DNA from 2 places in the Brevibacillus sp. SKDU10 genome. Region 2 is predicted to be linked to the other one. Evidence: a T-box and tRNA genes for the amino acid it is inferred to sense, from the RefSeq annotation. Region 2 holds a T-box; the other holds one or more tRNA genes.

Region 1 (7,781 bases), on a different contig from region 2:
CAAAGAAAGTTGGATTAAATCCATGTGAATAAATGCCTCCTTTTATAATTACCATATAGCTATATGGCTATATTATCATTATGCGAAGGTCATTTCAAATATAACCTTAAGAAGAGTGACCACATGTATATCACTAAACACCATTTTTCTGCTTGAAAGCGGTGTAAAATTAAAAGACATCCAAGAACGTTTTATGACATACCAAACTTTCAACGAAGCAAATGCCGATATCTATACCCATGTTACGAGTAAGATGAATCGAGAGACGGCAGAACGATTGATACACTTAACCCGAATAAATTTAGTCCTCCTCAATTCGTCACCAAAGTTGGGTTTTGAGAAACATATACAGAGAGATAAAATAAAAAAAGCCTTGATATACAAGGCTTTTGACAAATAAAACTATGGAGCGGGTGATGGGAATCGAACCCACGCGACCAGCTTGGAAGGCTGGAGTTCTACCATTGAACTACACCCGCATATATGATTGGTGCGGACAAGAGGACTTGAACCTCCATGGTGTTGCCACCACTAGAACCTGAATCTAGCGCGTCTGCCAATTCCGCCATGACCGCAAAATTAGGATTTGTGTAAAAATATTGTAGCACGATTTTCCTTAGAAATCAAGTAGCTATCCCAAAGCAAAATGGAGCCTTTTTCCAACCTTCATGCATAATAACAGGAAAATAATGCAAAGGTAAGGAGGAACTTGTTACGGAGAAAGGTTGATGGGATATGGATCAAATTCTGATCGCCAGAAGCACCTTTGGTATGACGATGGGCTTTCATATTATCTTTGCTTCGCTTGGCGTTGGCTTACCGTTAATGATTTTAATCGCAGAGCTGTTGTATCAGCGCACAAAGGACACCGACTATTCACTTATGGCAAAGCGCTGGACCAAGGGACAGGCCATTTTACTTGGTATCGCTATTCCCTCTGGAACGATCTCAGGTGTGCAATTATCCTTACTATGGCCAGGTTTTATGGAAGTCGTCGGCAAGGTTATCTCTCTCCCATTCCAAATTGAAATCTTTGCTTTTTTTTTAGAAGCCTTGTTTTTATCTATTTATGTGTATGCAGCACATCGTCTATCTCCCAAAATGCGAATTGTAAGCGTACTACTTGTTTTAATTGGAGCCACTGCTTCCGCTGTGCTCATTACCAATGTTCACGCCTTTGAAGGGACTCCGACCGGCTTTCATTTGGTCAATGGAGAAGTGGTTGACGTCGACCCTTGGAAAGCATTTTTTAACCCTAGCTTTTTTGTTACAGCCGGGCATGTAGTTGTTTCCGCCTATATGACAGGTGCGTTTATCATTGCATCGATCGCGGCCTATAAAATGCTGAAGGTCAATAAAACCTCTCGTGAGTATGCCTTTCATCAAAAAGCCTTATTAATGGGGCTGGTCATCGGTGGTACATTTTCCTTACTGACAGGGATCAATGGACATGATTCTGCTCAGCATTTGCATCAATATCAACCAGAAAAATTGGCCGCGGCAGAGGGCTTATTTGAGACACAGTCCCATGCTCCTCTTGTTATTGGTGGAATCACAGATGAGGCGACACAGCAAGTAAAATATGGACTTGAAATTCCTTGGTTGCTAAGTGTGCTAGCGGGAAATACACCAAATGAGGTGGTCGTAGGGCTAAATGATTTCCCACGGGACGAATGGCCTCCACTCTTTGTCCATACCCTCTTTAATTTTATGGTCTTGGTTGGTGGTGCACTCATTTTCGTCGGTTTTATCGGTTTTGCTTGGAAAAAATGGCTCAAGCATTCTCATTATCCTCGATGGGTATTGTGGATTTTTGTCCTAAGTGGTCCTTTATCTATGCTAGGTATTGAGGCTGGCTGGATTTTCGCATGTACCGGCCGTCAGCCTTGGATTTTATATCGTGTGATGAAAACAGCAGATGCTACTACCCAGTCACAGGGCTTAGGTACGCTATTTCTGTTATTCTTAGGAATCTATCTGTTCATGGCTATCGCAACAATCCTAGTCTTCCGTTATTATTTCCGCCGACATCCCATCAGCTTGGAGGGAGAAGCATGAGTGATACCATTATTGCAGTTACCATGTTGTGGGGGTTCGTCTTTATCTATTCGGTCGCTGCTTCCATCGACTTTGGTGCGGGCTTTTGGTCTATGATTTATCGGGATCGCGAGCAGACCAAAGCAACCCAAATCGCTAATCGTTACCTCTCTCCCTCCTGGGAAGTAACGAATGTCTTTATCGTGCTGATCGTCATAGCACTTGTTACCTTTTTCCCAGGAGCTACCTATACGTTAGGTACTGTATTGATTATACCTGGCAGTTTAATATTGCTCTTGCTGTTGTTGCGAAGTGCCTTCTTGGTTTTTTCTCATGTAGTAGAGGATTATCGTAAAATGATGTCGATAATCTCAGGCATTACGGGTATCTTGATTCCTGCCCTATTAATCAGTGTATTGCCAATCACACAGGGCGGTTTTATTACACTTGAAAACGGCTACGAACAGCTTCAGCTACTCAGACTGTTTTCTAGTCCACATGAATATATGTATATTGGGCTGGCGATTACTAGTACTCTTTTTCTCTCCTCACTTTTGCTAGCCGATTTTTCCAATGTTCTTGGCGAACGGGAAGCATTTCAAATTTATCGCAGAGATGCTCGGATTGTAGGTCCTATCACAATTGGGCTGGCCATTGCGGTCGTAATTACCATGTCCAACGAGGCCTCGTGGATTTATGCCAATTTGCGTTCTCAGACTGGCTGGCTCGTCGCTTCTGCTGGCTTTTTCCTACTCTCCTACATATCGTTATATGGTACATCTAGACGAAAAGGCTGGCTTAGCTTCCCACGTCTTGCTACCATTGCTGCTATCATTCAGTACCTGTTAGCCAGCTATGCCTATGGTATAGCCCATCTTCCTTATTTGGTTTATCCAGATGTTACGATTGAATCAGGCTTCACCCATCCGAATAATTTTCGAGCTATGTTTGTTGTCTATATCGTAGGTTTTGCTATTCTGACTCCGGGCTTTCTCTACTTCTGGCGTTTATTTATGAATGATACAAGAGAAGCCAAAAAGTCGTAACAGGCTACCTGTAAATATGGCTACACAAGGAAAAAGCCACGCAGAGTGTAGAAGCTCCACGTGGCTTTTCATCATTCGTTGTAGGAAACAAGAGCGATCATGCCCTCTTCATCATCAATATCTAGCTGAATTCGAGCTGAAAATGGATCTAGTTCCATCTGATCACGCAAGTACTTGCGCAGGGCCTCTAACATATTGGCCTCAATCAGAACCTGCTCCCGCCCGTTCGCATTCACTTCGGCAGAATAACCATATTCCTCATCCCACATCAGTTCGACATTTACTTGATAAGGTTCGATCTCTCTTTTCTCAGCAATGTAAAGACAAATTGCATTAATAAGATCCTGTTCTAATAGTCTTATTGTTTCCATCGGTTTTCCTGTTCCTTATATTTATTATTGTTTTTATTATTTCGCACCATCTGGAAGAGACGAACCACCAGCAAGACAATCCCTACTAACATAAGGATATTCAATAATGCGGCAGCAAACGCTCCAAAACCTCCTAGGTGACCTAACAGACCACCAAACAACATACCTGCCAATCCGCCAAACAATAAGCCTTTCATGAAACCGCCGCTTTTGCTAGCAGTATTTGCTGCTGGTGCAGTAGTGTTTGTTTTGCTGTTTACGTTTTGATCTTGCTTTGCATTAGATTTCGGAGTAGTTGTACTTTGTGTAGGTTGGAATGATTTCGAACCAGACTTGTATCCACCACCGCGTTTTGCGTCTACTTCATGAGCGTTTATTCCAACGGTCGTAAACATTAATGCTAATGCCATGAAGACCATCAATAGCTTGTTTCTTTTCATAATAAAATGTATTCCCCTCTCTTTTCGACTGACAAGTAAGGTATACGATCAGACAGGTAAAAGGTTTCACCATGTAAGAAGTTTTTTGAAGAAGAATGACACTTCCAGCCGTGTATCGTTCTCAAAAGTAACAACTCTTTTGCAGGCTGACGCATACCAACACGATATAAGTGTTTATGCATATCATTGTAACACAGATTTCGCTTTTTTCCAGAAAAAAGCAACGGTAAAACTGTAAAAAATAATTTTTTCAATAAAAAGAGACGCTACCCTGCTAGGTCACGCCTCATCAATCTATAACGGTGAAAGGAATGCTCCCGACAGGAATCGAACCTGCGACCTCTTCCTTACCATGGAAACGCTCTACCGACTGAGCTACAGGAGCATGGCTCCTCAGGACGGACTCGAACAGCCAGCCTACGGTTAACAGCCGGTTGCTCCACCATTGAGCTGCTGAGGAATAGTCAGATAAATGCAACAATTAATATTTACCCTACCATACTTCCCATTTATATGTCAACAGAGTTCGTTTGGCTACTTCTTTTTTTAATCCTTACTTAATTTATGGCTCGTACCTGTCTTCTTTCATACAAATAGGCTGATACGAGGATACATCCAGCAGAATATAACCAAGCTGCCACAACATCACTGAAAAAATGGACTCCTAAATAAATTCGGCTGCATCCAACCAATAAAGGAATGGCAATGCCTATCATCGGCCAAATCCATGCGTTTGTACGCCCACGCTGATGCTTCCATAGCAAATAGGCTCCCATTCCAAAAAATAAGGTACTAAAGGTCGTATGTCCACTAGGGAAGGACCATGAGGACGGAAGATCAATCAAATTTACATCGATAGGCCGCTCGCGCATAATCGTTCTTTTGAGAATTTCTTTTCCTAAAAACCCCAAAGCAAGCGTTCCCAGAAAAAACCAGGACTCTACCCGATGTTTTTTCCACCAGCCTGTGACAAACAGGACTACCACAATCACTAAAATGTACACATCTCCCAATTGGGTAATAGCATGCATAATAATCGTTAAGTAGGGCTTGCGTACTTCCTTACTCATCATGATGCCCCATTCATCCATCACACTAGAACCGAGCCCAATGACAAGATAGGTTATCCAAAAGAAAGCGATAAATAAAATAGCTGCTATCAATAGAGAAAACCTGCTATGAAAGGGTGAGGCGTCTTGCATCCTGTCTTTTTTCATCACTACTCGCCTCCCTCCTGCATCAGGTGCGTCAGTGCTTCCCGGAAATGTTGGTCATCCAATGGGGTCCTAGCGTGCGGTCCTTTTGTCCGTCCACCGCCACGCCGGAATCTCGCCTTTTCATTACGTACTTCTAAATCAAACGTAATGCTATCCGAAGTAAAAATTTTACCATGTGGCGTCAGGGATCTGGCACCCTTCCCCATTACCATAGCGCCCAAACCAATATCCTGCGTCACCACGATATCGCCTGCTTTCGCTTCATTCGTTAAACGAATATCCACTGCTTGTGAGCCTGCATCTACAACCACATGATTATCATGCTGAAATTGATGGTTATAGCTAGCGAAGGTAATCAGCTCATAGCCGTATTGTTGACATAGCTCGACTGCTATCTGGAGAGCCTTTTTGGGACAAGCATCTGCATCTATTAAGACTCTAGATTTTTGATTCATATTATATTCCTTTCATATAACTGTATCCTGCATACATCAGCTTTTCTATATTTGCAGTTTTATGTAGCATAGCTCTATATTATTTGCTCTTTTTCGTATACGATAATTATAGCATGCTTTGCTGAAGGGAGTCAGATACGTGGTACGCTATGAATTCAAACATGAGGAGCGGCTTGGCATTCTCCTTCCCTTTCTCTATTTGGAATGGGAAGAATACGATCCTGCTGAGAGGGCCGATATCTTGTTGCAATGGGAAGAAATTCGTTCTAGAATACCAGATCGCGTGATCGCTCTTGAAGCTGTTATTAACAAAAAACAAGCGGAGCTCTATCAGGAAGAGAATTTTGAACGTTCGTGTGAGCTTAATTCTGAAATTGCTGAGTTAGCGAGTACAATCAATGATCTAAACATTTGGTTTCGTACTCAGCAGGATTTTGAACCGACAGAAATACACGGGTGATATTTCTATGCTTGAGCTGTAAGCGGATCGGCTTTTTGTGTATGAAAATATGTATAAAGCTATGTTTGTCGTACGCTTTTTTTATACAACCTGATAGCTAATCCCAACTTGTAATGCTAAATCCCGGTTCTTTATTATCGACAGAATATTCAGGCGATATAAAGCTAAGGTTGGACGTACATCCAACCAAATAAACAACCTTATAAACCCGCAAAAACGCCATATCGAGTATGTCTTCAGATACGACGTGCTACTCTTATCAGGCTCGAAGCCATGCAGCCATTACTTCATAGAAGATTTTCTCCTCTTTAAAATACGCCATAGCATTTGGTTTTGCCAAATACTCTCCAATTTCGGCTAAACGTTCATCAGATAGGATCACTTGACGTTGCTTTCCATTTTCATCGCGATATTCCACAGTGATTGCTACATCGCGCTCACGTCCATAATCGGCAAGCTCGTCCGGGGTTTGAAAAGTAATGCGTTTCATTCTTTCATTTCACTCCTGTCTATTATTGACACTGTATGGCGACATTATGGCATTAAATGGAGCGTTGGTAAAGAGAAAATCTTTACGTAAAATCCTTCTATCCTTGCTATTCAAAATGAAGCAAAAATCTTATAGGGAAAATAAATTTTTTTACAAAAAAGACTTACTCCAAAACAATTTGGAATAAGCCAAGCAAAATAGATCAAGTAGAGCAAAAATACCTTACATTTTCATTAATCTCTACCTGCTCTGACCAGATTTTTTGCAATCATGGACGGCATGGTATAGAAGGATGTCATGTGATCCCCTTTTGATTTAATTAACCGAAACAATCCAAGTCGGTTGGACATGTGTGGATGCCATCCATACTGCTCCCCTTGTGGAACCGCTATATCCTCTGTGAGGTAGTAGTAGCTTTTGGGAATATCCAAGCTATCGAATACCGATAGATCCAGCTTTTGAAATAATGGCCCCGCTGGTTCTGGAGTGACGGTTTGATATATCTCTGTAGCCAGTTCAAGATCGGCTGTATTCATAAACGTTTCCCGCCAATTTAGAAAAGGTAGCATAATTGTATTGTCAGATGATTTTTGGGCAAGCTCCTCCCAGAGAGCCTTTCCCTCGGGTGGTATCTCGTCCGCGACACTATAGCCATTCTGTACAACGAACGCGTCCATAAACACCAGCCGTCTAATTCGCTTGGGAATCTTTTCTGCCACTTTAGAAATAACCGTTCCCCCGAAGCTATGCCCGACAAGAACAATATTACATAAATTTCTCTTCTCTATAAAATCAACGACGGACCTAACATAATCTTCGTGAGTTACCGCTTTATTTGTATCGCTACCATGGCCCGGTAAATTTGGAGTATATACTGAGTTACCCATCTGATACAGTTCCTCGACTGTATTATGCCAATAGCTGCAATCCCCCCAAGAACCGTGAACTAAAACAAAGGTAATAGGCGAAGAGTCAGGATAATTATCTGGATAAGGATAATTGAACTGCTGGTGAGGATACAGCTGCCATGACATTTTTCCAAGATCGCCTTCAGGATAAAACGGGTTTTCTCTTAGACCTTCGTACATTTTTGGTCACCTGCTTCTTGTTTTGTTGCTTTTGCCTATACCATATGCCTAGTGTACGAAAGTGGGAACTTAGAAAAAATGTTACCCGGTTACTAAAGATTGCTTCTTCAAGAAAAAAAGCCGTCCAAATTGGACAGCTTGACATAACGGTAATATGACTTATTGTAGCGATTAGCA
Region 2 (7,781 bases):
AAGCAGTTTCCTGAAACAAATCTCCAAGTTGATACGAGTAGGTTACTTCATGAAAGTGAATCGCCATAAGTCCTCCATCAAAGCTTGTTCATCTGAATGAACAGGTATTTCTGGATGTAAATCATGAATCATCTGACTTACTGCCAAAGTAAAAGGCAAATCGAGATGGCAAGCAGCAATCCAATCTGGTTGGGAAAATAATTCAAGGGGTGTAGTGTCAGCCAGTAATCTCCCACCAGCTAGAGCTATTACTCGATCAGCCGCTAAGATTTCTTCTGCATCATGGGTGATGGACAAGCTTGTGTAAGCGCCTTCCAAATGTAATTCATCGATTAGTTTTCCGATCTGGTTTTTCGCTGTTTCATCAAGCATTGAGGTAGCCTCGTCAAAAATGATGATCCTCGGCTGCATAGCAAGTATGGAAGCGATCGCTACTCGTTGTTTTTGTCCACCAGACAGCTCATCTGGATGTTTATGTAAAAAATGCGTAATATGTAATTTTTCAGCGTAGTGGGTTAATCTATCGTGCATAACAGAGCGTTCCAAGCACATATTTTCTAACCCAAACAGAATATCATCAGCAACGGTTGTTCCCACAAATTGATTTTCAGGATTTTGAAAGACCATGCCAATCTGCCGGCGAATACTCGGCAAGCTGTCATCCGATAAAGCTTGCCCTCCCACCCGAATTTCTCCTTGCGTATGTCGGAGCAGACCATTCAGCAATTTAACTAAAGTGGATTTTCCGCACCCGTTATGCCCTACGATGGCGACGCGTTCCCCTTGCTTGATTTGCAAAGAAATATCTGTGAGAAGAGGAGGCTGATTTGGAAATTGAAACGAAACCGATTCAAGCTGAATCAATGGTTGTTGGGACAACGCCTTCACCTGCTTTCGGATGTACTGATTCTTAGTCGACTGGAACGTAAGGCTGAAATAAAGCCATCTTGGATAAAGAACGAATTAAATAACGGACAGCAATGCCAATAAATACTCCGGTAAGAATTCCTGTTACGAGTAAGGCTGGCAGATAATAAAATATTTTGCTTGTCTGAAAAATAAGCACAGCCGCAGTTAACTGTCCAATATTATGTGCCACCCCACCTAGAATACTAATCCCGATCAGGCTAAAGGATTTTCCGGTTAGCTTCATTAATCCGAACATAACGATGAAGCTAAATACAGCGCCAAAAAAACTAAATAAAAAACTGGAGAACGTACCTAAAATCATGGCTGTTAACAGCGTTTTTAAGATGATCAGGGTAAAGGCGTCCTTGCCAGATAAAAAATACAGGCAGGAAAGCACCATGATGTTAGCTAGTCCAAGCTTGGCCCCGGGCAATTGCAAGTTAATGGGGAGGGTTGATTCGATCAATCCAAGCACCACAGATACTGCAGCGAAGATGGCGATAATCACTGCTTTTTTTAATACCTGTGATTGGGTATTTACCTGTGAAGAATTATTTGGCAAGGCCATCTACGTCAGCTCCTTCATCTGAAACGATTTCCACCAATACGCGATGAGGCAAGCAAACGATGGTTTGACTAGGATCAGTGATAAACCCGAAGGATAGGCAAACCTTATCATCACAATCGGCATCAACCATTTCTATGCCATAATCATGTATCTTCAGGATATTTTGGCCGTGCTCAGTATCAAGCTTAATGGTTTGTTCTTCTTTGGTGAGTTCAATGGTTTTGTATAATTGGTTATTTACGGTAATCTTTGCTACTTTATGGACATTGTGCATTTTTTCACTTGAATCTGTATGAAAGGAACGAGGCACAAGAAAAGCCAGAGCCACGACGAGCACAATGCCAATTAAAATAAAATCCGCTCGTTTCATGTTTTTGTCTCCTGTTATCATTTTTTCTCATTTTCTAATCATGCAATGTCAATACGTATTATACACGATCTAAAATATGGAGGTGTGATACTCTTCCTTTCCAAAATATTATTCTAGTGGTATAATGCGCCACGTTCACTTTTGTCCGAAAGTCTACGTTTACAAGAGTGATTCTTTGGATAAGAGCGGGTAAAACTCCCGTAATGACCTTACTTTTGGCTCGAGACGGGAAAAGACAGCGGAGGACTGGCAACATGAAACCCAAATTTGCGCTTCTGTTTTTTTTACTATTCAGTCTCATCGTAAATGGCTGTGTCTCTAAACCTGATGAAGAAATTGTGAAAAATGCAATCCAACCACATTCTGAAAGCTTTTTTATTTATGACACGATTGTGACTGTACGTGTATATGATGACCAAGTGACAGACAAGCATTTTAAAGATCTGGAAGCCCGCATGAAAGAAATCGAATTCCATTTAAGCCGCACCCTGCAAGGCAGTGAGGTTTATCGAATCAATGAACAAGCGGGAAAACAAGCAGTTCCTGTATCTGAGGAGACGTATGGAGTAATCAAGAAAGCCGTGAAATTTGCAGAGCTATCAGCGGGGAAATTTGATCCAGCGATCGGTCCATTAGTGAGTTTATGGAATATTGGGCAGGATAATGCTAAGGTACCTTCCGAGGAGAAGCTTAAAGAGGCATTACAGGTGATTGATTATCATCAAATTGTCTTAGATGATGCTAAAAGAACGGTGTTTTTAAAACAGCCGGGCATGGCGATTGATCTAGGTGGAATAGGCAAAGGATATGCTGCTGACCAAATTGCTGCCTATTTAACAGAAAAAGGCTTTAACAGTGCCATTATTGATTTAGGTGGAAATATAGTAGCATTGGGAAAGAAACCGGATGGAAAGGATTGGGTGATTGGTATTCAAGATCCTGATCGCAACCGTGGCAATCAATTAGGAAAGTTGAAGGTTACAAATAAGACAGTAGTTACTTCAGGAATTTATGAACGTTATTTTGAAGAAAATGGTAAGCATTATCATCATATTTTAAATCCAGCTACAGGATTTCCTGTGGACAATAATCTGTTTAGCGTTAGCATTATCACGAATGAATCTGCCGATGCAGACGCATTGTCAACGACCGGTTTTGCATTAGGGCTTGAAAAAGGCATGTCATTTATGGAAAGCTTGCCCCATGTCGAGGCGATTTTTATTACAAAAGACAAAAATGTCTACATTACCAGCGGATTAAAAGGTAATTGGGAATTGACAAATGAACAGTATAAAATGGCTAATTAAATAAAGCCTGAGATTTTCATGAGTCACAAAAATAAAATATTTGCAGTTTGCTAGCACCCTTTTTACTCGATAAAACCGTCAGATGAACGTAGCGTTCGTTTGATGGTTTTTCCAATGGTTTAAAAGTATATCGCCAAGGCTTGGGCATATACTGATTGTATAAACGGGTGGGGGGTGAACCACGTGCAAACAGTATCCGTATTCCTACAAACAACAAATCAACATTACATTGAGAGGTTCTGCCATATTCTCCAGAGCATGCAGGAGAAAATAGATACATCCCCTGTTCGCATCGAATGTCGAGTAGAGGAGCATGGATGTCATACGCAGTTTCGCTTTGTGAGTTGGTCACGGGAAGAGTATACCTGTGAGACCTTAGAATATATGGCTTCCTTTGTTGCTTTACTGGTTACTGAATGGACTGTGCAGGTTATAGAAGTAGAATTGTTGCGCACCTTTTTAAAACGAAAAGCAAAAGGAGCGTTTATTCATAAGTTTGACGAAATTTATCCTTATATTCAATTTGTATTCCATGAGTTAGACGAAGTACGGGAAAATATGAACCGATCTACGCGCAAAGCGGCAATTTACGAACAGGTATTCCGCTATCTGGATGAAGAACAGTACCTATATTTGGAAGGTTTTGTGAAATTCCGCTTGAAAAATTATCGCATCCTGTTGGACAAGGCCTTTGAAATGGGATTGCAGCAATATCAGCAGGATAAGGAATATCAGGAGTTTGTCGAATTACTGCGCTTCTTTGTATCGAAACAAGAGCATCGTTATCCGCTCGTTCATGTTGTGCTGCGGGAAACGCAAGAATTCATTATGTACGATCAAGACGATGCCAAAATAGACCTAAGCCAATTAGATACCATTTTAGGGTTTAGACCGGATCGACAAGAGGATCATATCATGAGTGCATTAATTGCGCTTGCACCGGAGAAGATCGTTATACACGGGGTGGAAGATAGCAACGTTTTGATGCAAACAATGCGGGCTGTATTTGGAGATCGTGTATTAGCGTGTGTGAGTTGTGCTCATTGTTTAACGACTCCTGGAAATCTTGACTTCCAATTCTCCAGTCACTATAATACATAAGTAATAAGAGTCAAATACAGTGAGAAGGACAAGAATCTTGTTTTAGCGTTATAGAGAGGAGAGCCATGGCTGAAAGCTCACCACGCAGCGAACAATGATTTACCACCTTCGAGTAGCAACTGGGAACGGCATTTTGCCTAGTATCGGTTAGCCGGCGTGAAGCCGTTATCGTTTACGTAGAGGGATTTATCCATGCTTTAGAGGATAAGTCTGAACTAGGGTGGTACCACGAGAAATAGCGCTCGTCCCTTTTGGGATTGAGCGTTTTTTTATTTTTTCAAGCCTGAGATGACTCGGGTAAAAGATACACATATGGAAGGGAAGTTATGAAAATGGCGCAAGTAAAAGTAACTCTGCCAGACGGCTCTACTCGTGAATACGAAGCGGGCGTAACAATTGAAGATATTGCAGGGTCCATTAGCACCAGCTTGAAGAAAAAAGCGGTAGCAGGAAAAGTAAATGGAAAAGTTGTAGATTTAACTACACCTATTCATGAAGATACAAACGTGGAAATTGTGACGTTAGATACTAAGGATGGCCTAGAGGTATACCGCCACAGTACAGCCCATTTGCTAGCTCAGGCAGTAAAGCGTGTATTTGGAAACGATGTGAAATTGGGGATTGGTCCTGTTATTGAAGATGGTTTTTACTACGACATGGATATCCCTGTTAGCTTAACTCCTGAGGATTTAATCAAATTGGAAGCTGAAATGAACAAAATCATCAAGGAAAACTTAAAGATTGAGCGTAAAGAAGTAAGTCGTGAAGAAGCATTACGCATCTTTGGTGAATTAAATGATCATTTGAAGCTAGAATTGATTCGTGATTTACCAGAGGGTTCCGTCATTACAATGTATCATCAGGGTGAATTTTTTGACCTATGCCGTGGACCACATTTGCCTTCCACTGGGGTAATCAAAGCGTTCAAATTGATGAGTGTAGCAGGTGCTTACTGGCGTGGTAACTCGGATAACCAAGTATTACAACGCGTATACGGCACAGCGTTCCCGAAAAAGGCAGAACTAGATGAACACTTGCACTTCTTAGAAGAAGCGAAGAAACGTGATCATCGTAAATTGGGAAAAGAACTAAGCTTGTACATGTTCTCTGAAGAAGCACCAGGTATGCCTTTCTATCTGCCAAATGGTATGACGATCCGCAACGAGCTAGAGCAATTCTCACGTCGTTTGCAGGACCTAGCTTTATACGAGGAAGTTCGTACACCATTCATGATGAACCAACGCTTATGGGAGCAATCTGGTCACTGGGATCACTACCATGAGAATATGTATTTCTCTGAAGTAGACAATACAACTTTTGCCCTTAAACCGATGAACTGTCCAGGGCACATGCTGATTTATAAAAACGAGATGCATTCTTATCGCGATCTACCGATTCGTTATTCCGAATTTGGGCAGGTGCACCGTCATGAGTTCTCTGGGGCACTAAATGGTATGTTACGCGTTCGTACGTTCTGTCAGGATGATGCACACGTATTCGTTCGTCCTGATCAAATCGAAGCAGAAATCAAAGGCATGATCCAACTTATTGATAGAATCTACAGCGTATTTGGCTTTAAATACAGTGTAGAGCTATCTACTCGTCCAGAGGATTCCATGGGTTCTGATGAGCTATGGGAAATTGCAGAGAACTCTCTGAAAAACGTATTGGATGAGCTAGGAATGGAATACGAAATCAATGAAGGCGATGGGGCATTCTATGGTCCTAAAATTGACTTCCAAATTACAGATGCTCTGAAACGTAGTCACCAATGCGGAACGATTCAACTAGACTTCCAATTACCTGAGAAATTCGACCTAAGCTATATTGGTCAGGATAATGAAAAGCATCGTCCAGTTGTCCTGCACCGTGCTATGTATGGTTCACTTGACCGCTTTATTGGTATCTTGGTGGAGCACTATGGTGGAGCGTTCCCAACTTGGCTTGCACCAATCCAAGCGCGTTTGATGACAATTAACGAAGTGCATGTTCCTTATGCAGAGGAAGTGCGCAAGCAATTGCTGCAAGCAGGTATTCGTGTTGAACTGGATTCTCGTAATGAAAAAATTGGTTACAAAATCCGCGAAGCTCAAATGCAAAAAATCCCGTACATGCTGGTTATCGGGGAAAAAGAGATGGAAGAGGGAGCTTTATCCGTACGCAAACGTGGAGAAGGCGATCTAGGCAGCAAGCCAGTTGCTGAAGTGTTGGCTCATCTTCAAAACGAGATTTTAGAGAGAAAATAAGATGCAAAGCTTGACAAATACCTAGTTGTTATGTAAAATTACTGGGTGTGATAACTTCACATTTCGAGATTGAAGCAGAAGCGCCCAGCTTCTCACCTGAATCGACGTCTAGCTGGACAGTTGACGGGTCTAACGTATGCAAAGCCTCCGATTGATTCGTTGTTTTGCTAAAGGTGAGATTAAATGCGGGCGCTATAGCGTCCGCATTTTTATGTATGTGGCGGTTGATGATCATTGATCGCCACATGCTTATGAAAAGCTTTCAACTATGCAAGACCAGCTTTTCTATTATCCGTTTTTGCTCTCGAAAGACTATGGAGGTGGCAAATCATTAGCAAGGATCAAATGTTGGTAAATGAGGCGATTCGTGCTCGAGAAGTACGCTTAATTGGTGCTAACGGTGACCAACTAGGTGTAGTACCACTAAGAGAAGCATTACGTATTGCACAAGAATCTGATTTAGATCTTGTAAACGTAGCTCCTACAGCAAAACCTCCCGTTTGCCGTATCATGGACTTTGGTAAGTTCAAGTATGAGCAATCGAAAAAGGAGAAAGAAGCTCGCAAGAATCAAAAAATTGTTGAGCTGAAGGAAGTTCGTTTTTCCTCTAACATTGAGGAACACGATTTCCAAACGAAACTTCGCAATGTGCTAAAGTTTCTGGGTGAAGAACACAAAGTGAAATGTACGATTCGTTTCCGTGGTCGTGAAATTACCCACTCTGAAATCGGACAACAGGTGCTGGAACGTGTAGCAGCCGCTTGTGAACAAGTAGCAACGGTTGAACGCAAACCAAAAATTGAAGGTCGTAGCATGATTATGATCTTAGCTCCAACTCCGAAATCGGAAAAATAGGATACGAGACAGGAGGATTTCCCAATGCCTAAAATGAAAACTCACAGTGGAGCAGCAAAACGCTTCAAAAAGACTGGTAGCGGTCGTTTGAAACGTGATTCTGCTTACACGAGCCATTTGTTTGCTAACAAGAGCACTAAAGCGAAGCGTCATCTTCGCAAAGGTGGAATGGTTTCTAAAGGAGACCAAAAACGCATTGAGCAAATGATCACTTACTTGTAAGATTGATTTCTGCTCATTTTCCGCAACGAAAAATTTTCTAGCATGAGCCCCATAAGCGTCGATATAGAGACCGCCATGCTATAGATCAGGAGGAATTGATTATGCCAAGAGTAAAAGGTGGCATTGTGACACGTCGTCGTCATAAGAAAATCTTGAAATTAGCCAAAGGTTACTTTGGTTCTAAACACCGTCTGTTTAAATCC

The links. A T-box is a leader RNA that pairs with one kind of tRNA and senses whether it is charged. The one in region 2 lies ahead of thrS (threonine--tRNA ligase), so its partner is inferred to be a tRNA-Thr.
Region 1: it has a tRNA-Thr gene. The T-box ahead of thrS (threonine--tRNA ligase) is inferred to sense a tRNA for this amino acid. The anticodon was not compared.

What each region holds. Positions count from the first base shown of each region.
Region 1 covers NZ_LSSO01000155.1:126,162-133,942, forward strand. The annotation lists gene AYJ08_RS12460 (ArsR/SmtB family transcription factor) at 1-24, opposite strand, end outside; tRNA gene AYJ08_RS12465 (tRNA-Gly) at 406-479, opposite strand; tRNA gene AYJ08_RS12470 (tRNA-Leu) at 489-575, opposite strand; gene AYJ08_RS12475 (cytochrome ubiquinol oxidase subunit I) at 736-2,058, shown strand; gene AYJ08_RS12480 (cytochrome d ubiquinol oxidase subunit II) at 2,055-3,083, shown strand; gene AYJ08_RS12485 (YxcD family protein) at 3,155-3,454, opposite strand; gene AYJ08_RS12490 (hypothetical protein) at 3,442-3,894, opposite strand; tRNA gene AYJ08_RS12495 (tRNA-Thr) at 4,207-4,279, opposite strand; tRNA gene AYJ08_RS12500 (tRNA-Asn) at 4,281-4,354, opposite strand; gene AYJ08_RS12505 (phosphatase PAP2 family protein) at 4,452-5,111, opposite strand; gene AYJ08_RS12510 (YaiI/YqxD family protein) at 5,114-5,566, opposite strand; gene AYJ08_RS12515 (hypothetical protein) at 5,706-6,026, shown strand; gene AYJ08_RS12520 (hypothetical protein) at 6,286-6,516, opposite strand; gene AYJ08_RS12525 (alpha/beta hydrolase) at 6,750-7,604, opposite strand.
Region 2 covers NZ_LSSO01000002.1:81,946-89,726, forward strand. The annotation lists gene AYJ08_RS00425 (ATP-binding cassette domain-containing protein) at 1-67, opposite strand, end outside; gene AYJ08_RS00430 (ATP-binding cassette domain-containing protein) at 43-879, opposite strand; gene AYJ08_RS00435 (Gx transporter family protein) at 911-1,477, opposite strand; gene AYJ08_RS00440 (NusG domain II-containing protein) at 1,461-1,847, opposite strand; gene AYJ08_RS00445 (FAD:protein FMN transferase) at 2,102-3,154, shown strand; gene ytxC (putative sporulation protein YtxC) at 3,338-4,255, shown strand; T-box leader at 4,266-4,508, shown strand; gene thrS (threonine--tRNA ligase) at 4,588-6,501, shown strand; gene AYJ08_RS23225 (hypothetical protein) at 6,530-6,736, opposite strand; gene infC (translation initiation factor IF-3) at 6,847-7,356, shown strand; gene rpmI (50S ribosomal protein L35) at 7,381-7,578, shown strand; gene rplT (50S ribosomal protein L20) at 7,680-7,781, shown strand, end outside.